Regions from separate parts of the Salinibacter sp. 10B genome, predicted to be linked through region 1. Evidence: riboswitches for the same ligand, from Rfam matches in the RefSeq annotation. Region 1 holds a riboswitch; each other region holds the start of a gene.
The links. Region 1 has a riboswitch for S-adenosylmethionine ahead of BSZ35_RS00670 (NADPH-dependent assimilatory sulfite reductase hemoprotein subunit). Riboswitches for the same ligand answer to the same signal wherever they lie in the genome.

Region 2: another riboswitch for S-adenosylmethionine. It lies ahead of BSZ35_RS05445 (PLP-dependent aspartate aminotransferase family protein); the one in region 1 lies ahead of BSZ35_RS00670 (NADPH-dependent assimilatory sulfite reductase hemoprotein subunit).
Region 3: another riboswitch for S-adenosylmethionine. It lies ahead of BSZ35_RS12235 (O-acetylhomoserine aminocarboxypropyltransferase/cysteine synthase); the one in region 1 lies ahead of BSZ35_RS00670 (NADPH-dependent assimilatory sulfite reductase hemoprotein subunit).

What each region holds. Positions count from the first base shown of each region.
Region 1 covers NZ_MQWC01000004.1:90,617-97,379, forward strand. The annotation lists gene BSZ35_RS00650 (AAA family ATPase) at 1-503, opposite strand, end outside; gene BSZ35_RS00655 (sucrase ferredoxin) at 733-1,632, shown strand; gene BSZ35_RS00660 (AAA family ATPase) at 1,890-3,278, shown strand; SAM riboswitch class I at 3,465-3,608, shown strand; gene BSZ35_RS00670 (NADPH-dependent assimilatory sulfite reductase hemoprotein subunit) at 4,023-5,894, shown strand; gene cobA (uroporphyrinogen-III C-methyltransferase) at 5,908-6,762, shown strand.
Region 2 covers NZ_MQWC01000004.1:1,243,284-1,250,046, forward strand. The annotation lists gene BSZ35_RS05435 (EF-hand domain-containing protein) at 1-421, opposite strand, end outside; gene BSZ35_RS19465 (hypothetical protein) at 722-892, shown strand; gene BSZ35_RS05440 (hypothetical protein) at 889-1,128, shown strand; gene BSZ35_RS19470 (hypothetical protein) at 1,150-1,308, opposite strand; SAM riboswitch class I at 1,569-1,713, shown strand; gene BSZ35_RS05445 (PLP-dependent aspartate aminotransferase family protein) at 1,814-3,013, shown strand; gene uvrB (excinuclease ABC subunit UvrB) at 3,317-5,422, opposite strand; gene BSZ35_RS05460 (hypothetical protein) at 5,694-6,326, opposite strand; gene BSZ35_RS05470 (hypothetical protein) at 6,754-6,763, shown strand, end outside.
Region 3 covers NZ_MQWC01000004.1:2,970,574-2,977,336, forward strand. The annotation lists gene BSZ35_RS12210 (bifunctional aspartate kinase/diaminopimelate decarboxylase) at 1-600, shown strand, start outside; gene BSZ35_RS12215 (hypothetical protein) at 693-1,538, opposite strand; gene BSZ35_RS12220 (hypothetical protein) at 1,922-2,413, opposite strand; gene BSZ35_RS12225 (serine hydrolase) at 3,188-4,003, shown strand; gene BSZ35_RS12230 (DUF2892 domain-containing protein) at 4,012-4,227, opposite strand; SAM riboswitch class I at 4,500-4,679, shown strand; gene BSZ35_RS12235 (O-acetylhomoserine aminocarboxypropyltransferase/cysteine synthase) at 4,812-6,158, shown strand; gene metX (homoserine O-acetyltransferase) at 6,288-6,763, shown strand, end outside.

The DNA.
Region 1 (6,763 bases):
TAGTCGATGATGCAGGCCACCCGCTTGCCGTCCGAGAGTCGGAGCCGAAAGTAGTTTTCCAGGAGCGAAAAGACGCGCGGCGGGTCCTTCGGCAAGTTCTTCTGATAGTCGGTACCGAAGATGGTGTCGTGCCCGGAAAGCGCACGATTGAAATCCGTCTTCGAGGCGTCGTCGGCAAAGTGGATTCCCGCACTGCGGTCATAAAAGACGACAATGTCGCGAGCCGCGAAAAGGTCGTCTGTGAGAAAGGTGCGCAGGGGCGGATAGATGCGGGTGCCGTCCCGGTCCTCGGTGGGCACCACATCTCGGATGTCGCCGTGGAGAATGAACGCGGCGATTGTTTTGGTGAAGTACTTCCGCGCCAGCTCTTGGGCCCATGGGGGATAGTGGCGCGTGTACGGTTCGAGGGACGGAGGCGTAGGGATGTCGGATTTCGTCGATTCTGGAGCGGACGGAGCGGAGGGGGACGAAGGCGAATCGGGAGAAGGGGACGCGTCGGTCATTCGGGGATGGGACTGAGTGGCGAGGAAGAGTTCAGCGGAACGGGGGAGGTGAACGGCGTGTGGACGATCGGGATTCGCATCTCCTTCGTAAGGGCGAGGGCGGCTCTGAGTTGGAGTAGGCGTCGGGTTTGGGAAAAATTCGACCCGAAGGAGAAGCGGGACGGAAGTCCGTGAGTCGTCGGACATATAACGTTCTCCACACGCCCATTTGTCGACTTGACGGCCGCTCATGTCAGCTTTTTGTTCTCAGCTTGCTCGTTCGCACGGCGTATCCCCGGCCGGGACTGCCACGGAGGCTGCCCACTGGCTTCTCATTGAGGATCCGTCGCCCTGGGGCGAATCTGCGGTCGAGGAGGCCGACTGGTCTGCTGCGGTACAACCAGCGCTTGAGCAATGGCAGGCGGCCGTCCCCGACCTGCGGGTGCAGCTCATCCGGCGAGGGCTCGGGACGTGGGACACGCCGGGGCGCATTCGATGCGTTGCGGTGCGGGCCGGGGGGGAGCCGGTCGTTCATGATTGGTCGCTGGAGGCGTACGACGATCTGCCGGCGCTGGACGTGCCGGGGGTGCTGACCGCAACCGTCGGAGACGATGATCCGGATCCGTTTGTGCTCACTTGTGTCAATGGAAAGCGGGACGCCTGCTGTGCCAAATGGGGGCGCCCGGTCGCGCAGGCCGCCGCTGACGTCACTCCCGACGCCGCCTGGCAGACATCGCACCTTGGGGGGCACCGATTCGCGCCCATCATACTGGTTTTGCCGCACGGTACGCAGTACGGCTGGCTTTCCCCAGAAGACGTGCCCGATCTTCTCTCCGCTCATCACCGCGGGCGGCTGTTTGATCTCGATCGAGTGCGCGGACAGGTCGATCAGCCTCGTCCCGTGCAGGCCGCGTGTTTGTCCCTCCGGGCTCGCCTCGATCTTTATGATCTCACGGCTGTGGAGGGGACGGTTGTGGAGGGAGACGAGGGGCACTGGACGATACAGGTGACGGCCGACGGACACACGCGAACGGCACACGTGCAGCGGCGGGAGCGCCCAGTTGCCTTTCCGCATAGTTGTGGGAGTGACGAGACGAAGCCCGACGTGGAGTGGATGGTGAACTGGGACGCCTCGAAAGGAGGCGATTGAGAACCTGTCGCTCATTCGAGAAGACAAACTGCAATATTCAAACGGGAGGCTGTACCGAACCCTGCACTGAGCAGAGACCAATCAACACCCAAACCCCCATACACACAGATTTCGGATACAACGCGGAGGCGTACTGGCAGTAGATCCTCCGTTCTTCCATGAGGCATTAGATCTGCGTGACTGTCCATTCGGAACGCAAGACCCGAGGAGCATAGTTGGGATACGGCACCGGACTTTGAAACGAACCACAGGCATTGATGCCCGATCTTTTCTCCGAACAGGCCGAGCAGGCCCGCGAAGAGCGTGCCCCCCTGGCCGATCGCATGCGCCCCCGAACGCTCGACGAATTCGTGGGCCAGGAGCACTTTATCGGGGAAGGAAAGCTCCTCCGCCGTGCCATCGAGGCCGACCGCGTCACGTCCGTTCTCTTCTACGGTCCCCCCGGCACGGGCAAGACCACTCTCGCCCGGATCATTGCCAACACCACCGAGGCGCATTTCACGTCCCTCAATGCCGTCTTGTCGGGCGTCAACGACATCCGCGAGGCAATCCAGAAGGCCAAGAACCGTCTCAAACACCACCAGACGCGCACCATTCTGTTCATCGACGAGGTGCACCGTTTCAACACGGCGCAACAGGACGCCCTGTTGCCGCACGTAGAAGACGGGACGGTCACCTTCATCGGGGCCACGACGGAAAATCCATACTTCGAGGTAAACGACGCGCTGGTGAGCCGGTCGCGCCTCTTCGAACTGGAGCCGCTGGATAAGGAAGATCTCCGACAGGTGGCGGCGATGGCGCTCACGGACGACGAGCGCGGCTATGGCGATCGGGAAGTGCAAATCACAAAAGAAGCCCTCAACCATCTCATCGACACGGCGAATGGGGATGCCCGCTCAGTGCTCAATGCCCTCGAATTGGCCGTGGAAACCACCGACCCGGACGCCGAGGGAACGGTGCACATTGACCTCCAGGTGGCAGAGGACTCCATCCAGCAGCGTGCGGTGCTGTACGACAAGGAAGGAGATGCCCACTTCGACACCATCAGTGCTTTTATCAAAAGTCTGCGGGGCTCCGATCCGGACGCCGCCCTCTACTGGCTTGCCCGGATGCTGTACGCGGGAGAAGAGCCGCGCTTCATTCTGCGCCGGATGCTCATTTTTGCCGCCGAGGACGTGGGGCTGGCCGATCCGCGTGCTCTACAGGTGGCCGAAAGCGCTGCGAAAGGCTTCGAGTATGTTGGCATGCCGGAAGGACAGTTTCTGATTGCCGAATGCTGTCTCTACCTCGCCACGGCGCCGAAGAGCAATACGACCTTTTCGTACTTCGATGCCCTTGATCACGTCCGCGACGAGCAGACGGAAGACATTCCCCAACACCTCAAAGACCCGAGCCGAGACAAGGAGGGATTGGGGCACGGCGAGGGATACAAGTATCCGCACGCCTACCGCGAGCACTATACACCGCAGCAGTACCTACCCAATGAGATGCAGGGCACCTATTTTTACGAGCCCACCGGCCAGGGGTACGAGCAGGACGTTGCCGAGCGGCTGGAGCAGTGGCGCGAGCGGGACTTTGACGAGGACGTGGTGAAGCGAGCGCAGAAGTACGCAGAGACCGCCGACGAATCCACATCTACGCAGTAACCCCACGAGCAATGTGAGACATTCTCAAGAATAGGATAGAACATGTATTTACATGTAGAACAAAATACCACATCTTGGTACAACAAAAGGGAAGAAAAAATGAAGACGAAGTGTTGTGCCGAGGCCGCCGTTGACATGCTCTCACTCGAGCCCTATATCTTTGGGTGACATTCGAGACAACCCCGTTGCTCATCCAGAAGGGTGGAGGGATCAGGCCCCGTGAAACCCTGGCAACCGTCCCGACAGCCGACCTAGGCGGACACGTTCGCCGTCGGCACCGTCGGGAAAAAGGTGCCCCGTCCTGCCTCAACTACTGGGGATTGATGAGCGGAAGACTCGTACCGTTGGTACGCTGTTCCTCTTCCGCTCACCACTGCGGAAGAGGTTTTTTTAATCCCCAGGGATGGAGGGGGGATGGAGGCAACGGTGTGGTACCGTGTTGTACTCTTCATCTTTACATGCAACCATGCATCTTTTTGGCAGGTCTTTCGGTTTTTCCTTTCTCATTTCTTTCGCGGTGTCGACCGCGTTGATGGAGATCTGTCTGTGTTCGTCTTGTCGGATGGCGACCTGTCGCTAGTCGCCGTTTTCCCGTGATCGTATTCCGGAGTAGGCCTAAGGGGCTCCACTCGACATTGGAGCACTGTTGCTCCGCCCTGTACCCCTTCCGTAGATCGGCGAGGGAGGAGGCCTGGAATACGACCTCACTTCTTGTTTTGAACCGACGACAAACCACATCAACTGATGTCTACTCACGATTCTGCCGAAGACCCTTCCGGTGCTCCAGAGGAGCCGAAGAGCGGGGCCGAGGACGATGATGAGCCAGCGGGTACGAAAACGCCCGACCTGCCGTCACCGGGCGACGACTCCGGTCCTGCAGGCCCGTTACCGCCCGGCTACAGTGCCCAGAAAGAAGAGAAGACCAAGTCCGACACTGAGATACACAAAGAGGAAAGCGAATATCTCTACTCGGGCATTCCCGAGAAGCTGGCCGAGGACACGGATCACTTTTTGGAAGAACAGAAAGAGGTGCTGAAGCACTGCGGCATTTACCAGCAGGACGACCGCGATCTCCGCAAGCAGCTGGACGACAAGCACTATTACTTTTTTGTGCGGTCGAGTCTGCCAGGGGGGAAGCTTACTGCCGACCAGTATCTCGTTCACGACCGCTTGGCCGATGAGTACGGCATCGGCACCATCCGCATCACCACGCGCCAGGGGATTCAGATCCACGGCGTGATGAAGGACGACCTCAAGGCACATCTTCGGGAGTTGAACGAGGCCATGGTGACCACGCTCGGGGCGTGTGGCGATGTGGTGCGCAACACAATGTGCTGCCCGGCGCCCATTGAAGATCCGGTCCGGCACGAAATTCAAGAGTACGCCGAGGAGATTGCCGAGAGGACAACGCCGGACACCCCGGCTTACCATGACGTCTGGCTCAAGGAATACGACGACGAGGAAAAAAGCGTCGAGACCATCAAGAAAATCTACGACGGCCGCAAAGAGCGCGGCGAAGACCTGGAGCCGCTTTATGGCAAGGCCTATCTGCCGCGCAAGTTCAAGATTGGATTCGCCTATCCCGGCGATAACTGCGTCGACGTGTTCACCCATGACGTAGGTCTGATCGCCGTCGTTGAGGACGATGAACTGCAAGGCTTCAACATTTTGGTGGGAGGAGGGCTCGGCAACACGCACAACAAGCCCGAAACCTTTCCCCGTCTTGCCGACCGCCTCGGCTACGTGCCGAAGGAGGAGGCGCTGGAGGTGATCACGGCGATCCTCAAAATCCAGCGCGACCACGGCAATAGGAAGAACCGGAAACGTGCCCGGATGAAGTATCTGATCGACGAGTGGGGGCTGGAGAAATTCCACGACGAGGTGGAAGACCGTTTCGGGCGTCGTCTCGACGACTGGCGCGACGTGCCCGATCCGGAACTCGACCTGCACGAGGGGTGGAATGAGCAGGGCAACGGCCACTACTTCTACGGCGTCTCCGTCGAGAATGGGCGCATCAAAGACGAAGAGGGATTCCAGCTCAAGACTGCGCTTCGAACAATCGTGGAGCAACTGGAGCCGGGGGTGCGCCTGACGCCGAATCACGACATCCTGCTTACGCATCTTCACGAGAACGAGAGGGAATCCGTGGAGCGGATTCTGCAGGAGCATGGGGTGGCCTTGCCCGCCGAGTTGACGAATACACAGAAGTATTCCATGGCATGCCCGGCCCTGCCGAGCTGCGGATTGGCCTTGACGGAGTCGGAGCGGGTTTTCCCGGTGATCATCGATGAGATTGAAGCAGAGATGAGCGCTCTTGGGCTTGACGACGTCAAGCCGTCGATTCGGATGACCGGTTGTCCGAACGGCTGCTCGCGTCCCTATGTCGCCGACATCGGCATCGTGGGGCAGTCGCTCCACAAGTACAAGATTTACCTGGGGGGACGGCTCGACGGCTCGCGCCTGAATGAGCCCTACGCCGACCTGGTGGACATGGAGGCGATTGTCCCCACGATTCGTACTCTGCTGCGCGACTATGCCGACCGGCGGCACGAGGGAGAACCGATCGGGGATTTCTTCGATCGGGTCGAGTTTGATTCGCTGCCCTCACTCAACTAACCAACCCAACCCGATGACACAGCACAGCCGTACTTCGGGCACGGTGTACTTGGTGGGGGCCGGGCCGGGGGATCCAGACCTTATCACAGTGAAGGGCCGGCGCCTCCTTCAGCGAGCCGACGTGGTCGTATACGACCGACTCGTACACGCAGACCTCGTGCGGGTGGCGCAGCCGGAGGCTGATCTCTACTTCGTTGGGAAGGCCCCAGGGGAGCACAAGGTGCTTCAGGCTGAGATCAATGCGCTTCTCGCGACGAAGGCCCGTCGCGGGAAAGAGGTCGTGCGGTTGAAGGGGGGCGATCCCTTCGTCTTTGGGCGCGGGGGAGAGGAGGCCCTACACCTACACCGATCCGAGATTCCGTTTGAGGTGGTTCCCGGCATCTCCAGTGCTACAGGGGTGCCGGCCTACGCCGGGATTCCGGTGACGCACCGGGGGCGTTCGCGCGCCTTTACAGTGGTGACGGGCCACACCTGCACGATGGACGATACGGCCCTGAGCTGGAATCACCTGACGTCGGTCGACACCCTCATCATCCTGATGGGACTGCGCCGCCTTCCCCAGATTGCGGAGACCTTGATCGAACGGGGGCGGGACGCCGATACGCCGGTCGCGGTGATTGCGACGGGGACCACGGCCGACCAACAGGTGGTGCGGGGGACTCTCGATACGATTGGGGGACGTTTGGGCCCTCTCGACCCACCGGTGACCATTGTGGTCGGAGAGGTCGCGGATTGGGGGGGACTGCTCGACTGGTTCGACGATGCGTCGACGGAGGGAAGCGATTTTCCGACGGAGACGGAGGTGCAGTCGCCATCTGCGCCCTCCCCACGAACCCCGGTGCTGCCGAACGCTGCCTTTTCTGCCTAAC
Region 2 (6,763 bases), 1.2 Mb from region 1:
CTTCGTCCGCCTCCACATCCCAGGCCGCAAGCCAGTTCAGAAACTCCTCCTCGGTGATGCGCCCGGATCCCGTTCGGTCGATGGCTCGGAAGGTGTACCGGGCCGCTTTCTGCAAGTTTGAAATCGACTGGCGATCGCTCCCCATGCTCACCGCGACCTTAAAGCGGGCCCAATACATCCGCCACTCCTCCCGCGTGATCTGCCCATCATCGTTTTCGTCCGCAAGGGTCGAGAGATGCTGCCACCACTGCATCACGCGCCGACGCAGTTGTGCCCGTTCCTCGCCGTCGGACACGTCGAGGCTCTCTGCCAGCCGATCGGCTCGCTCTCGAAAGTCCGCAGCCTCAATGACCCCGTTGTCGTCTTCGTCAATGAGATCGAAGTAGTAGGCCGCCTTTCGTCGCTGTAGATCGCCAAGCATGAATAGGGTCCGATGTGCGTGAGAACCGACGAAATTGAGAATTGGACTACCGGAAAATGGACAGAAAAGAAGATGTAGGGCGAAAAACGGAGTTCTGAGCCGCGGAGTTTCTTTTTCAATTCTGAGAGGACGTTCGCCCCCGCTGTCCCATACTGCAACTCGATCCGCAAATGTGCGACTGCTGCAACAATTCGCGTCCCACCGGATCGGCAGCGGAACCGGTTTCGTAACGTGAGCACGAATTGTCAAAGGGCTCGACTGGCTCTCTCCATTGTCTCACCGACGAACCGCTCCCGTTTCATGTCGAACAGCAAAGGGTGGATTTTTGCCGCCGGCGTATTGGCGCTTGCCCTCTCTCTTTATCTTTGGTTCAGCGGCAGCAAGCAGGCCGGCATTTTTGTAGGACTCTGGGTACCGTCGCTATGGATCCTCGCTGATCTCGTTGAGAAAACCGAGGTTATGTCCGAATGAATGTTCTCGTCGAGTACTTTGGGCTCCTCATTTTTGCGTTTGTCGTACTCGTCGGCGGCCTCGTAGCCCTCCCTGAGATGACGGCTGCCCCCCAAACGTCCGTTCGTGAAATTCTGGGGCTTGGCCTGGCCTTTATCGTCATCGCGGGAGGCTTTTCGTGGTACTACTTTGCCACCACTCCCCAAGATGTCGCCGGAGGCGAGCCGCCCTCCTCTCGACAGGCGCCTCGCCAGTAGCCTCCGTCTTTTCTGCCACACTCAGGTCTCGCTGTACAGGTCGTCGACAAACGCCTTAAACCAAGGCGGACGCATCACAAGAACGTATGCCACTAGGAATGGCACGATGGGCACCATAAACAGCAGGAGATCGAGCGCAACGATTCCGAGCGCGAGCACCCAGATGGTTTGTTCTGACATGGGAGGGATTTCGCTAGTTTGATGTAGAAGCAGGTGCCGGTCTCCCCCGACTCTTCTGACTCCCTGAAGGCCCTGAAGGTCAACATTGCCACGTGCCCTCAGATGTCTCTATTGTAAAATCGCCCCTGCAGGATTCCGTTGGAACGGAAGAGGTGCCCCTTTCCACTTCAGACTGTCCACCGGCGCTCCCCGCCTTCCTGCAGTTTGAGGATTCCGTGAGACAACTTGACACTTTCGGGTTCCTTCCTTCCTATAAAGGCGTCTCATCAAGAACGACCGAGGGAACAGGCCCGATGACGTCGTGGCAACCGGGTTCGCCCCCGCACAAATGAAGGCGAGCCGTCTTGGTGCCAACTCCTGCTCCGACTCCTCAGTTCTGCTGTGGTTTTCGGAGAAAGATGAGAGGAACGCGTCGCCCGCAGTCGTGCTGCGGTTCCGGGGCTATCCTCTGTCGTCTTGGTGAGACCGATTCCTCTTCTTCGCTCACCAAGACGCGGCTGCTTCCATGGACTTCGACCCGGAGACCACGCTGTCCCGTGCCGGCCAGACTCTCGATTCTGCCCCCCGCGGCGACGGTACGTCCAGCCATTCCCCCGCCTCTCACTCGATTGAGCCGGCAGGACGAACGAACGGGACGTCTTCGCCCCGTCCTTCTTCGTCTCCCCGAACCACACTCGAACAGACGCTTGCCGATCTTGACGGCGGCGCAGGGGCTGTGGCCTGTTCAACTGGACGCTCGGCCATGGCGGCCATCACGCATCTCCTTGACGCGGATGCCCACCTTATCTGTGGGCGCGAGTGTTCTGCGGATACAGCGCAGTTCTTTTCCCACCTCGACGAACGGGGCACGCTCTCGGTCTCCTACTGCGACCCGTCCAACCTTCAGGCGCTGACGACGGCCCTCCGCCCAACCACCGCGGCGCTCTGGGTGGAAACGCCGTCCGATCTGCATCTCCGCATTGCCGATCTGGACGCCCTCTCCGAGTTCGCCGACGCAAACGACCTGCTACTCATCGTCGACAATACGGTACTGTCGCCGGTTGCGCAGCGTCCCCTCGATCTGGGCGCCGATCTCGTTGTCTACTCATCCATCCAGCGCCTGAACGGCCACTCGGACGTGACGGGGGGCGCGGTCGTGGCCCAATCGACCGCACGGGCCGAAGCGCTTGATAGCATCGCAGACGCGTACGGACTCTACGCGTCTCCCGCCGACAGCAAACTCATCCTTCGCGGCACGAAGACCCTTTCCGTGCGCGTCCAGCAGCACGAAAAGAATGCCCGCTCGGTCGTCTACGAACTCGACGCGCACCCGGCGGTGAACCGCGTCTTCTACCCCGGACTGCGCACCCATCCAGGCCACAAGGCCGCGCGCCGTCAGCAGGACGGCTACGGCAGCCTCGTCTCGATAGCGGTCGACGAAACCGTGAACATCAACGCACTTTTTCGGGCGTTTAATGTATTTTCGGTTGGGCAAGCGCGAGGCAGCGTGGAATCGACCATCGAGCATCCGGCGTCCATGAGTCGTGCCTCGAGTCCGCACGCGCCCCACGAAGGGGCTACCATTCCTCCAAATCTCGTCCGCCTCTCCGTCGGAATCGAGTCGACCGACGATCTGCTCCACGATCTGGAGCAGGCCTTCGACACCGCACGCGCTCCTGAAACTGAACCGGCTCGCCCCCCGCAACCGGTACAGACAAGAACATGAGGTCGCCGGGCGGATCGAACGATCATTCGGCTACTCTTCTCTCCGCTCACCCTTCGTATTCACGGCCGTTCGATCAATTGGGCCTCGGACATATTGCCAAAACACGCGGAGGGCCCACGTGAGTCCCATCATCAGGCTCAGGATCGCTCCGAACGGGGAGAGGCCAATGAAATCGAACCCTGCATCCGCTGAATGCAGAAGACATCTGGCCCGGATGTAGGCCTTGTTGCTAAAATCCACATCCAGAAGACAAAAACTCGAGGGGCGGTTTCCGTCCACCTCCTACTGACGATCCTTGAGTCCCTACCCATCGTCCTCCAGTTGCTCCTCCAATTCCTCGATGCTGTCCCGCAACTCAGCGGCACGCTCGAATTCCAGATTCTCGGCCGCCTCTTCCATTTCTTCCTCCATCTGATCGATGAGGTCCCGCTTCTGGTCGTCGCTCAGGTACTCAACCACCGGATCGGCCACCTCGGATGAGAGTTGATCCGGACTGCCATAGTGGTGCCGTTCGCTACTTCCCTCCCCGTCGGATTTCTCGTCGGCAATGGCCGTCCCCATCTTGATCTCGTCGGGCGACTTCGTAATCGGCTCAGGCGTCACGTCATGTTTCTCGTTATACTCGAGCTGACGCTCCCGTCGGCGCTCCGTCTCGGCCATCATTTTCTCCATCGCCTCTGTAATTTCGTCGGCGTAGAGGATGACCGTGCCATTCACGTTGCGGGCCGCGCGCCCGGCCGTCTGGATGAGCGAGGTTTCCGAGCGCAGAAAGCCTCGCTGGTCGGCGTCGAGAATGGCGACGAGCGACACCTCGGGGAGATCCAGCCCCTCGCGCAGCAGGTTGACCCCCACCAGTACATCGTACTCGCCCAGTCGTAGACCGCGGATGATGTCCACCCGTTCCAACGCGTCGATGTCGGAGTGCATCCAGCGCACATCCACGCCGTAGCTGTCGAGATAGTCGGCCAAATCCTCCGTCATCCGCTTCGTGAGCGTCGTCACGAGCACCCGTTCCCCCTTCTCGGCCCGTTTGCGGATCTCTTCCATCAGGTCGTCCACCTGATTGCCCGTGGGACGCACGTCGATCTCCGGATCGGGAATGCCCGTGGGCCGCACTACCTGCTCCACGAACACCCCTCCGCTCTGCTCCAGCTCGTAGTCAGCGGGGGTGGCACTCATGAAAATGGTCTGCGGGGTCAGCTCCTCGAATTCCTCGAACGTGAGTGGGCGGTTGTCGAGGGCCGACGGGAGGCGAAAGCCGTGCTCCACCAACTTCAGCTTGCGCTGCCGGTCGCCGTTGTACATGGCGCGCACCTGTGGGACGGTAACGTGACTCTCATCGACCACCAGCAGAAAATCATCGGGGAAATAGTCGAGCAAACAATACGGGCGCTCGCCCGGCTCTCGTCCCGTAAGGTGGCGACTGTAGTTTTCGATGCCGGAGCAATAGCCCACTTCCTGCATCATTTCGAGGTCGAACATGGTGCGCTGCTCCAGGCGCTGGGCCTCCACCATCTTGCCCTCCTCGCGCAATACCGCCAGCCGCCAGCGCAACTCTTCCTTGATGTCATCGATGGCCGTCTTGAGCCGGTCTTCGGGCGTTACAAAGATCTGCGCCGGATACAACGTAAAGGTGTCGAGCTCCTCCAATTCCCGCCCGCTCTCCGGATCGATCAGGGCAAGACGGTCGATCTCATCCCCCCAGAACTCGATACGCAGGGCCTGTTCTTCACGATAGGCCGGAAAGATATCAACCACATCCCCACGCACACGGAAGACCCCGGGCTCGAATTCAATGTCGTTGCGCTCATAGAAGAGGTCAATGAAGCGGCGAAGCAGATCGTTACGCTCCACCTCCTGTCCCCGCTCAATGGGCACGATCTCTTTCCGAAACTCTGCCGGTGAGCCAAGGCCGTAGATGCAGGAGACGCTGGCCACCACGATCACGTCGTCACGTCCGCTCACAAGTTCGGAGGTCGCCCGCAGCCGAAGGCGCTCAATGCGGTCATTGATCGCCACGTCCTTCTCGATGTAGGTGTCGCTGGGGACGATATACGACTCCGGCTGGTAATAGTCGTAGTACGAGATGAAGTACTCGACGGCATTATGGGGAAAGAACTGCTTGAGCTCGCCGTAGAGCTGCGCCGCCAGCGTCTTGTTATGACTCATCACGAGGGTGGGCTTGTTCACCTCCTCGATGACGTTTGCCACCGTGAAGGTCTTGCCCGTCCCCGTCGCCCCCAGTAGCGTCTGATACTCGTCCCCTCGCTCGATGCCGTCGACAAGCTCGCCGATGGCACCCGGCTGGTCGCCCATCGGCTCGAAGTCAGAGATCAGGTCGAATTGCCCCCCGGTCTCGGACGGTCGGGGGGCGTCTTCGGGAACGTCCGGGACTTCGCTCAACTCCATGAAGGGACGGGAGACTTGATGCTGTGGAAATTATGTGTGCCCGAGAATCGTAAAACCGATGCGAGATTGGCAGGTTGCGCATTCGCACGGCCCAACGGGAGGACGACACTCGAGATTTACAGGGATCCATTATTTGCTCTCGTCCCGCCCTCGCGAAGAGGTGCGTACAAGAGTCGCCCCAGACCTCATTCGGCAAAAGAGCAGCGCCTTGTCGGCGAGCGCGAATGCGTCCCACCGGCTTAACAGAACCAAACGGACGCAGGCGGAGGACTCAGGTAAAGTAGAATTCCCAATCGATCCGGACAATCCGTCCATTCCGAAACTGCACCACCATGGATGTGGGCGTGGGTTCCGTTTCCTGATAGATCAGCTCGCCTTTTGACGGATTACGGCGGGTTGGGGGGCCGAGCTCATCAAGCACGTGCTGCTTGCTCAGTCCCACTCGCAACCCTTCCGGCGTGGCGTACTGCGTGCTCGACAAGGAGAGACGGACGAGAAACGTCTTCGCCTCATTGGTGACGTCGTATACCAAGGCTTCGATACCCGGGTACACGAGAGTGCGAAGGGTATCGACCTTCCCCCGCACATACTGATTGCGCACCGGCTCGATCTCGATAGTCTGCGGCGTCCCCAGACGTCTGACAAGGGTCTTGTACGATACGCTCCCATCGGACTGCAGGGCCTTCTGAATGAGACGGGCAACCACATCCGAGGGAGGGCCGGTTTCTGCTCTCGGCTCGGACCGCTCTACCACCGTAGCCCCACCTGGAGGCACCGCTCCATCATCGCCCTCCGACCTGGACCGGGTCGACTCTGCGCTCGAGCAAGCACTGAGTCCCAGGCTCACCCCCAGAAGTCCGATTAGTACGTACACAAGCTTTCGCAACATGACGTCACCACTCATGGGACGCAAAGACTCTGTAAAGTATACCTCAAACGGAAAAGCGTGATTCGCGAATATGTCCCTGGTTCACGAAACCAACGAACGATCTACGCTCCTCGGCCTCTTGCTCTTCGCCCCTGGTCGTCCCCTTTGGCGACGGGTCCCACTTCCGCTCGTACCGCAAAATACGGGTCTCACGTTACACTGTCACACTCGTTTCCTCCGACTACCTTACCGAGCAGCCCCTCCGACTCAGAACGCAACGTGTTTTCCAAAACGTTCTTCCGACGTTTGTCGCAGAGAATTAACTGACTCCTGAAAAATTTGAGGGCCTCCGTGCGTTTATGGAACCGGTCCCAAATTCTGGTGCTCCTCCGTGACTGCTCGGCGAACCTCGTCCTAAACATTCTCTTCAGCCATGACCGCTTCTGATACGTCCGCCTCATCTATGACCTCTT
Region 3 (6,763 bases), 2.9 Mb from region 1:
GTGGGCCTCCACGTGCACGTGGGCAGTGGCATTACGGACGAAGACACGTGGGCCGACCTCGTGGACTTTCTGGCGTCGCTTGCCACCGACTTTCCGGACGTGCGCACACTCAACGTGGGCGGCGGGCTCGGCGTGCCGGACCGCCCCGGCGCCGCTCCGGTCGATCTCGATTCGCTCAACGACGTGCTCAACGAGGCCGCCGCGCGACATCCGCAGTATACCCTCTGGATGGAGCCGGGCCGTTACCTTGTGGCGGAGGCGGGCGTACTCCTCGCACAGGTTACACAGACCAAAGCGAAAGGACCGGTGCACTACATTGGGCTCGACACCGGCATGAACAGCCTCATCCGGCCGGCCCTCTACGGCGCGTACCACGAAATTGCCAATCTCTCGCGCCTCGGCGACGCACTGTCTGTCACTGCCGACGTGGTGGGGCCGATCTGCGAAACCGGGGACGTGCTGGGGCACAACCGTCAGCTTCCAGATACGGACCCGGGCGACGTTCTCCTCGTGGCCACGACGGGGGCCTACGGGGCGAGCATGGCCAACCACTACAATCTGCGCCCGCCCGCCGAGGAGGTGCTGCTTTCAGACGACTGACGGCGGACCGCCGTCCCTTGCTTCGGGAACGGCGTCCGCCTACGTGCGCAGCCGTCGCAGCGGGGCCGCGATTTCAATGCGGACGGAGGGGGTTAGTCGTCGTCCCCATCGTCGTCATCGTCTCCGTCGTCGTCATCGTCGTCCTCGTCATCATCGACCTCAATTTCGGTTACGCCGTCCTCAAACTCTGCCTCGAACTCCACGAGTTCGTCGGTCGACGCGTAGTCGAATTGCGAAAGGTCGCGAACGGTCCCGTCTGAGTTGCGGAGCCAGCGGGTCGGGTCCAGGCGAACGGTGAGGCTGCGGGAGAGGCCGTCGCCCGTCACCTCAAGCGGCGGACTCAGCTCGCGCTCAATCTCGATCTCCGCCTCAAAGTAGGTCGTGAAGTCGGTGGACGTGCCGTCATTTTGTGTGAACGTGCCCACGACGACCATGCTCGCGTCGTCCGGCCAGTTGGGGAAATCCTCAACGATCGATTCGCGAAGGGCCTGGAGCGACTGCTCGTCATCGTCGTCTTCGTCTGCGTCGACGTCTTCGACTTCAAACTCGAACTCGTCGTAGCGGCCCGGCGGGATCTGATTGTCAGCCAAGGGAGCTACCTCATTCGTGTCGAGGGGCAGATCCAGGAATGAGGGCCCCGCCTCAAAATCTGCGCTGTCGTCGCCGTCGAGCTCGACCTCGGAGACGATGAGACGAAGGTCTGTGATCGAAAGAGTCCCATTCGATCCGTCAATGTCCAAGCCATCGTGGTTCGACTTGAGGGTAGCCGCAGTCGTTCCGGAGGTCGAGTAGCTCGTTGCAAACCCGACCTTTACGGTGCTTCCCTCCATTGTAGGCCCGGTCGAGTCGCAGGCCCCCAGCAGAAGGACCGACGCGACGAGGACAGCAGTACTGGACAAGACGCGACTCAGCAGTGACGTATTTCGATTGTGGTCCATGGAGAGGCGGTAGGTCTCGTTCGTGGATATTCTGTTTCTCTAGAGTGGACGATCCGAAACTGCCGACGTTACATCCGCTCTCCTTCTCGGTGCGTGTCGGCGGAATGAAAATTCCCATCTGAGGACTTCAATACGGGCCAGTGCCCCATTTTCGGCCACACGTCTCGTGTAGATGTTGTTACGAATGCCCTTCCTTCAAAAACCAATGCCCTCAGAACTTTTCTTGCCTCCCCTTCATGCGTGGCCAAATACTATGGCACGTGGACGGCTCGTCCCCGACTCGTGCCCACCCTAAGGGACAGGCACGAGACGGGAAACGAACCCATCACGGGACTGACACACTCGGTGCACGTGTCAGCCACGTGCCAACGTGATGCAGAGCCTCAGTCAATGTTCGGGTTCGTGTGGTGAAAAACCCCGGCCGGGTTGCCCCGATGGATCCAGGCGTGAAGCCCCGTGAAGTCCTCGGCACTCTCGTAGTGCCAGCCGTGTGCCTCCGACACCTTTAACGTGCGTGGGGACTGCTCGTCGTTGAAGAGGTTGGGCGGGGCGCAGGTCTGATCGCCGGGAACAATGTACTCAACGGCCCCGAGAATGAGGTCGTCATCGTGCATTGCGTCGTGTGGGTCTCCGGGCGCGGGGGTGTAGGATTCATTCGGAAAATAGACGAGCACCGGCGGGTCGTCTCGGTCCGTCCCGAAGGGCGGAACCCGGTCCGCAAAGTGAAAGCCCATTCCGGGGACGTACGGTGAAACGGGCACATAACCGTCCGCCCGGGCCGCCTCAATGTCTCGATATTTCTTGGTATTCTGTCGGACGGCATTCAACTGCTGGGCGAGAGACGCCTCAATTGCCGTCCCTTGCTTTTGTATCACTGATGATTCCTGGTCCAGGGGCTCTATCGTCTCCGAACGGGGGGCAACCCCATCGCACCCGATCGAGAATAATCCAATGACAAGTGTAATGACAAGTGCTCCTGGGAATCGTCTCATAGCATCCTCCTTACGTTTTTATAGAGACGCGGATCGTAAAACTAGAGAGACATGTCCATCCGCACCATAGAGGAGGGGGCAACCACCTGTGGGCTTATGGCGTACCCAATCGTACGCGACATCCACAGGACCCGGATTTGCCCGAGTCGAGAGACCATGCTATGAGGAAAACGAGCCTCTGCCGTACAGTCACCAAATGCTAAAGAGCATTCCGGCTACGAGGAGCCCAACGAGGGTCTGAAGCGAAATCTCAATCGGCATCATGGTCTCTTATTCTACTGACTCCATACGCGGGGAGCGATCCTTTATTTTGTTCCCGCATGCTTCACAGATTAAGACGGCGGTGGCATCGTCCGCATCTTCCAAACCTGCTCCGTGCCGCCGATGGATCGTGAGACGATTCTGACACGCACAGTAGCGATAGCGATCTTCTTTTCCTTTCATTTGTGAGGCTGGAGACGGTCGGAGGGTGGGCGAAAACCGTATTGGAGAACCTTCTCTCAAGGGGACGACCGAAAAACCAATACGTTACAAGAGCGTGAGCGAGAGCCCAAGACGAATGCCATCGCCTTCGCTTTTCCGGACTTGATCGGATCAGAGAGCGATTTGTGTTCGTCCGAGCGTATCCGTCGCGTTGAATCGCCTCACCTTCCTCCCGTGGTACAACACATCCGTCCCCTCCTCGAATCGATCGATGGGGAGTGTGCTGTGGCCGTCCGCTCCCTGGAGGCGTCGAGCGAAGAAGTGCTACTCGATGCCAACGTGGAATTCCATGCCGCCAGCACGATGAAGGTGCCGGTGATGGTGGAGCTGTATCGCCAGGCCGCGAACGGTCAGTTTTCTCTCGACGATTCGATTCGGGTCGAGAACGAATTTCGGAGCATCGTCGACGAAAGCCCCTACGCCCTAGATCCTGCGGACGATAGCCACGACGCGCTGTACGAACACCTCGGGGACCGGCGGTCGATTCGCACGTTGATGCGCGTCATGATTACGGCCAGCAGCAATCTTGCGACGAACCTTCTCCTTGAGGTGGTGGGGCCGGAGAAGGTAACTCGCACAATGCACCGATTGGGGGCCGAGGGCCTTCAGGTGCGGCGCGGCGTGGAGGATTCGAAGGCGTTCCGGAGGAACCGCAACAATACGACGACGGCGCACGGCCTCCTCGTGTTGTTTGAGCACATCGCCCGCGGCACGGCCGTCAGTGAAGAGGCCTCGGCCGAGATGATCAATATTCTGAAGGCACAAGAACACACGGAGATGATTCCCGCTCGTCTGCCCGATACGGTAGAGGTGGCGCACAAGACAGGATGGATCACGGGCGTCCGCCACGATGCCGGGATCGTGTTTGTCCCCGAGGGACCGACGTACGTACTCGTGCTCCTCTCGCGCAACCTGTCGGACGTGCCCGCTGGGGTTGAGACACTCTCGCGGATCTCACGTGTCGTGTACGATGCCCAGAGGGGGTCCTGAGAGGGAGTTCATGCCTTTGCCTTTCGGCCCGTACGCGTCGAGAGGCCAAAGGGCAGGTACAGCGGGCACGTGCCCACCGCACTGGTGAGCAAGAAAATCACAGACACCGTGCCCAGGATCCAGGCCGTGAGGCCGGAGATCTGGCCGGTAATGAAGAGAATCCCGACGAAGAGGGCGGCCAGCACGCGAATGACTCGGTCGAAAAAGCCCATATTTTTGGTCATAACATACCTCGGATTAAGCGAAAAAGAAGGAGGAAAAGGTATCATCCAGTATCGGAAGCGTCGGGCAGTGCGTCTGTAGGGGATTTCTCTATGAGAGGTCACAGAAAAGGAGCGTTCCCCTGTACGTCGTTCGTCCACCGTGTTGTCAGACAGAATCGTCCCGGATGCCGGAGTCTGTTTCCAGTTCGTCAAAACTTCCTCCGATACCTCGTTGACATTAACCGAGGTGGCGCGTATTGTTAGAGACCGAAGACAAAATATTATCAGCACTACATTCATCCAGAAGGGTGGAGGGAGCAGGCCCTGTGAAGCCCTGGCAACCGTCTCGGTTCACCAACGACATTGGTGGGTCGAGAAAATGGTGCCCCGTCCTGCCCCGATGCATCGGTTTTCGATTGCTCGTTCCTCGCGAACGAGGTCGTCGTCGATGCCGCGTCGGGGGAAGATGAGTGGGATCTTCGACCCTATGGTTGTGGTTCCCCCATCCGCTTCCCCTCGCGGTTGGGGTTTTTTTATTCCCCGCCGCGATTGGTGCGTTCGCTCTTCTGGATGGTTTCTCCCTTCATTACCATCCCGAGCGTGCCATGAGCAGCGAAAACGGACAACCGGACGATCAACAGTCGCCCCGCTACGAGACCCTTCAGCTCCATGCGGGCCAGGAGCCGGACCCGGCGACGAATTCCCGGGCCGTGCCCATTTACGCCACCACCTCCTACACCTTCGACGATGCGGACCACGGGGCCGATCTCTTTGCCCTGAAGGAGTTCGGCAACATCTACACCCGCATCATGAATCCGACGAACGACGTCTTCGAGAAGCGGGTGGCAGCGCTCGAAGGCGGCGTGGCGGCCGTCTCAACGGCCAGTGGGCAGTCGGCCCAGTTCCTTGCCCTCAACACGCTCTGTGAGCACGGCGACAACATCGTCTCCACGAGCTATCTCTACGGCGGCACCTACAACCAGTTTAAGAACTCCTTCCCCCGCCGGGGGCTCGACGTTCACATTGCCGACGGGGATGATCCGAACTCGATCGAGAGTCTAATCGACGAAAATACGAAGGCGGTCTACCTGGAAACGATCGGCAATCCGCGCTTCAATATTCCCGACTTCGAGCGGATCGCCGACATCGCGCACGACCACGGGGTGCCCCTCGTGGTGGACAACACGTTCGGGGCCGCGGGCTTCCTGTGCAAGCCCATCGAGCACGGCGCCGACATCGTGACGGCCAGCGCGACGAAGTGGATCGGTGGCCACGGCACCACCATCGGCGGCGTCATCGTGGATGCCGGCACCTTTCCGTGGGACAACGGTCGCTTCCCGGAGTTTACGGAGCCGAATCCGAACTACCACGGCCTCAAGTTCTGGGAGACGTTTGGCCCGGACGGTGTGCTCGACACGAACGTGGCCTTTGCCATGCGCGCCCGTGTAGAGGGCCTGCGCGACTTTGGCCCGTCTCAGAATCCATTTGGCTCGTTCCTGCTGCTGCAGGGACTGGAGACGCTCTCCTTGCGCGTGCAGCGGAGCTGCGACAATGCGCTCGAGCTGGCGAAGTGGCTTCAGAAGCGAGACGAGGTGTCGTGGGTGAGCTATCCCGGACTCGAAGACCATCCGTACCACGAGCGTGCCAACGAATACCTGGAGAACGGCTACGGGGCAGTGCTGGCCTTCGGCGTCGAGGGCGGTACGGAGGGCGGACAGGCCTTCGTCGAGAACGTGGAGCTGGCCAGTCATCTCGCCAACGTGGGGGACGCGAAGACCCTCGTCATTCATCCGGCTTCCACGACTCATCAGCAACTGACGGAGGAGGAGCAGAAGGCCTCTGGCGTTGAGCCGGACATGGTGCGCGTCTCGGTGGGCATTGAGCACATCGATGACATCAAGGCCGACTTCGATCAGGCATTTGCGTCGCTTCCGTCGACTGCTGCCGCGTAGCGAGTATTCCGTATTGCGTATTTTATCTGGCTTGGAGCTCTAGATACGCAATACGGGATACGCAATACGTGGGCCTGTTTCTGATCATCGACTATTTCTACTCCTTCCGAACTCGCCTCTCCTGCTCCAATGCCTCAAACCCTCACCCTCCCCCAGTTTACGTTTGAGGACGGGACGACGCTGCGGGACGTACCGGTGGCCTACCAGACCTGGGGCACCCTCAACGCGGCGGGCGACAATGCCGTGCTGGTGTGTCATGCCCTCACCGGGGATCCGGACGTGTCCGACTGGTGGGGGGCGCTTCTTGGACGGGATCGGGCCCTCGATCCCACAGAGGATTTCGTCGTGTGTCTGAACGTGCCGGGGTCTCCCTATGGCACGGTCTCGCCCCTTACGGTAAATCCGAAGACGGGAGCCCGCTACCGCACGGACTTTCCGATCGTTACCACCCGTGATACCGTGCAGCTCCACCGCCGCGCCCTGGAGCAGTTGGGCGTGCGGCGGGTGGCCTGTGCCGTCGGCGGCTCGATGGGGGGGATGCACGTGCTGGAGTGGGCGTTCGAGACGACCGACGACGGGGCGCCGTTCGTGCAGTCGATCGTGCC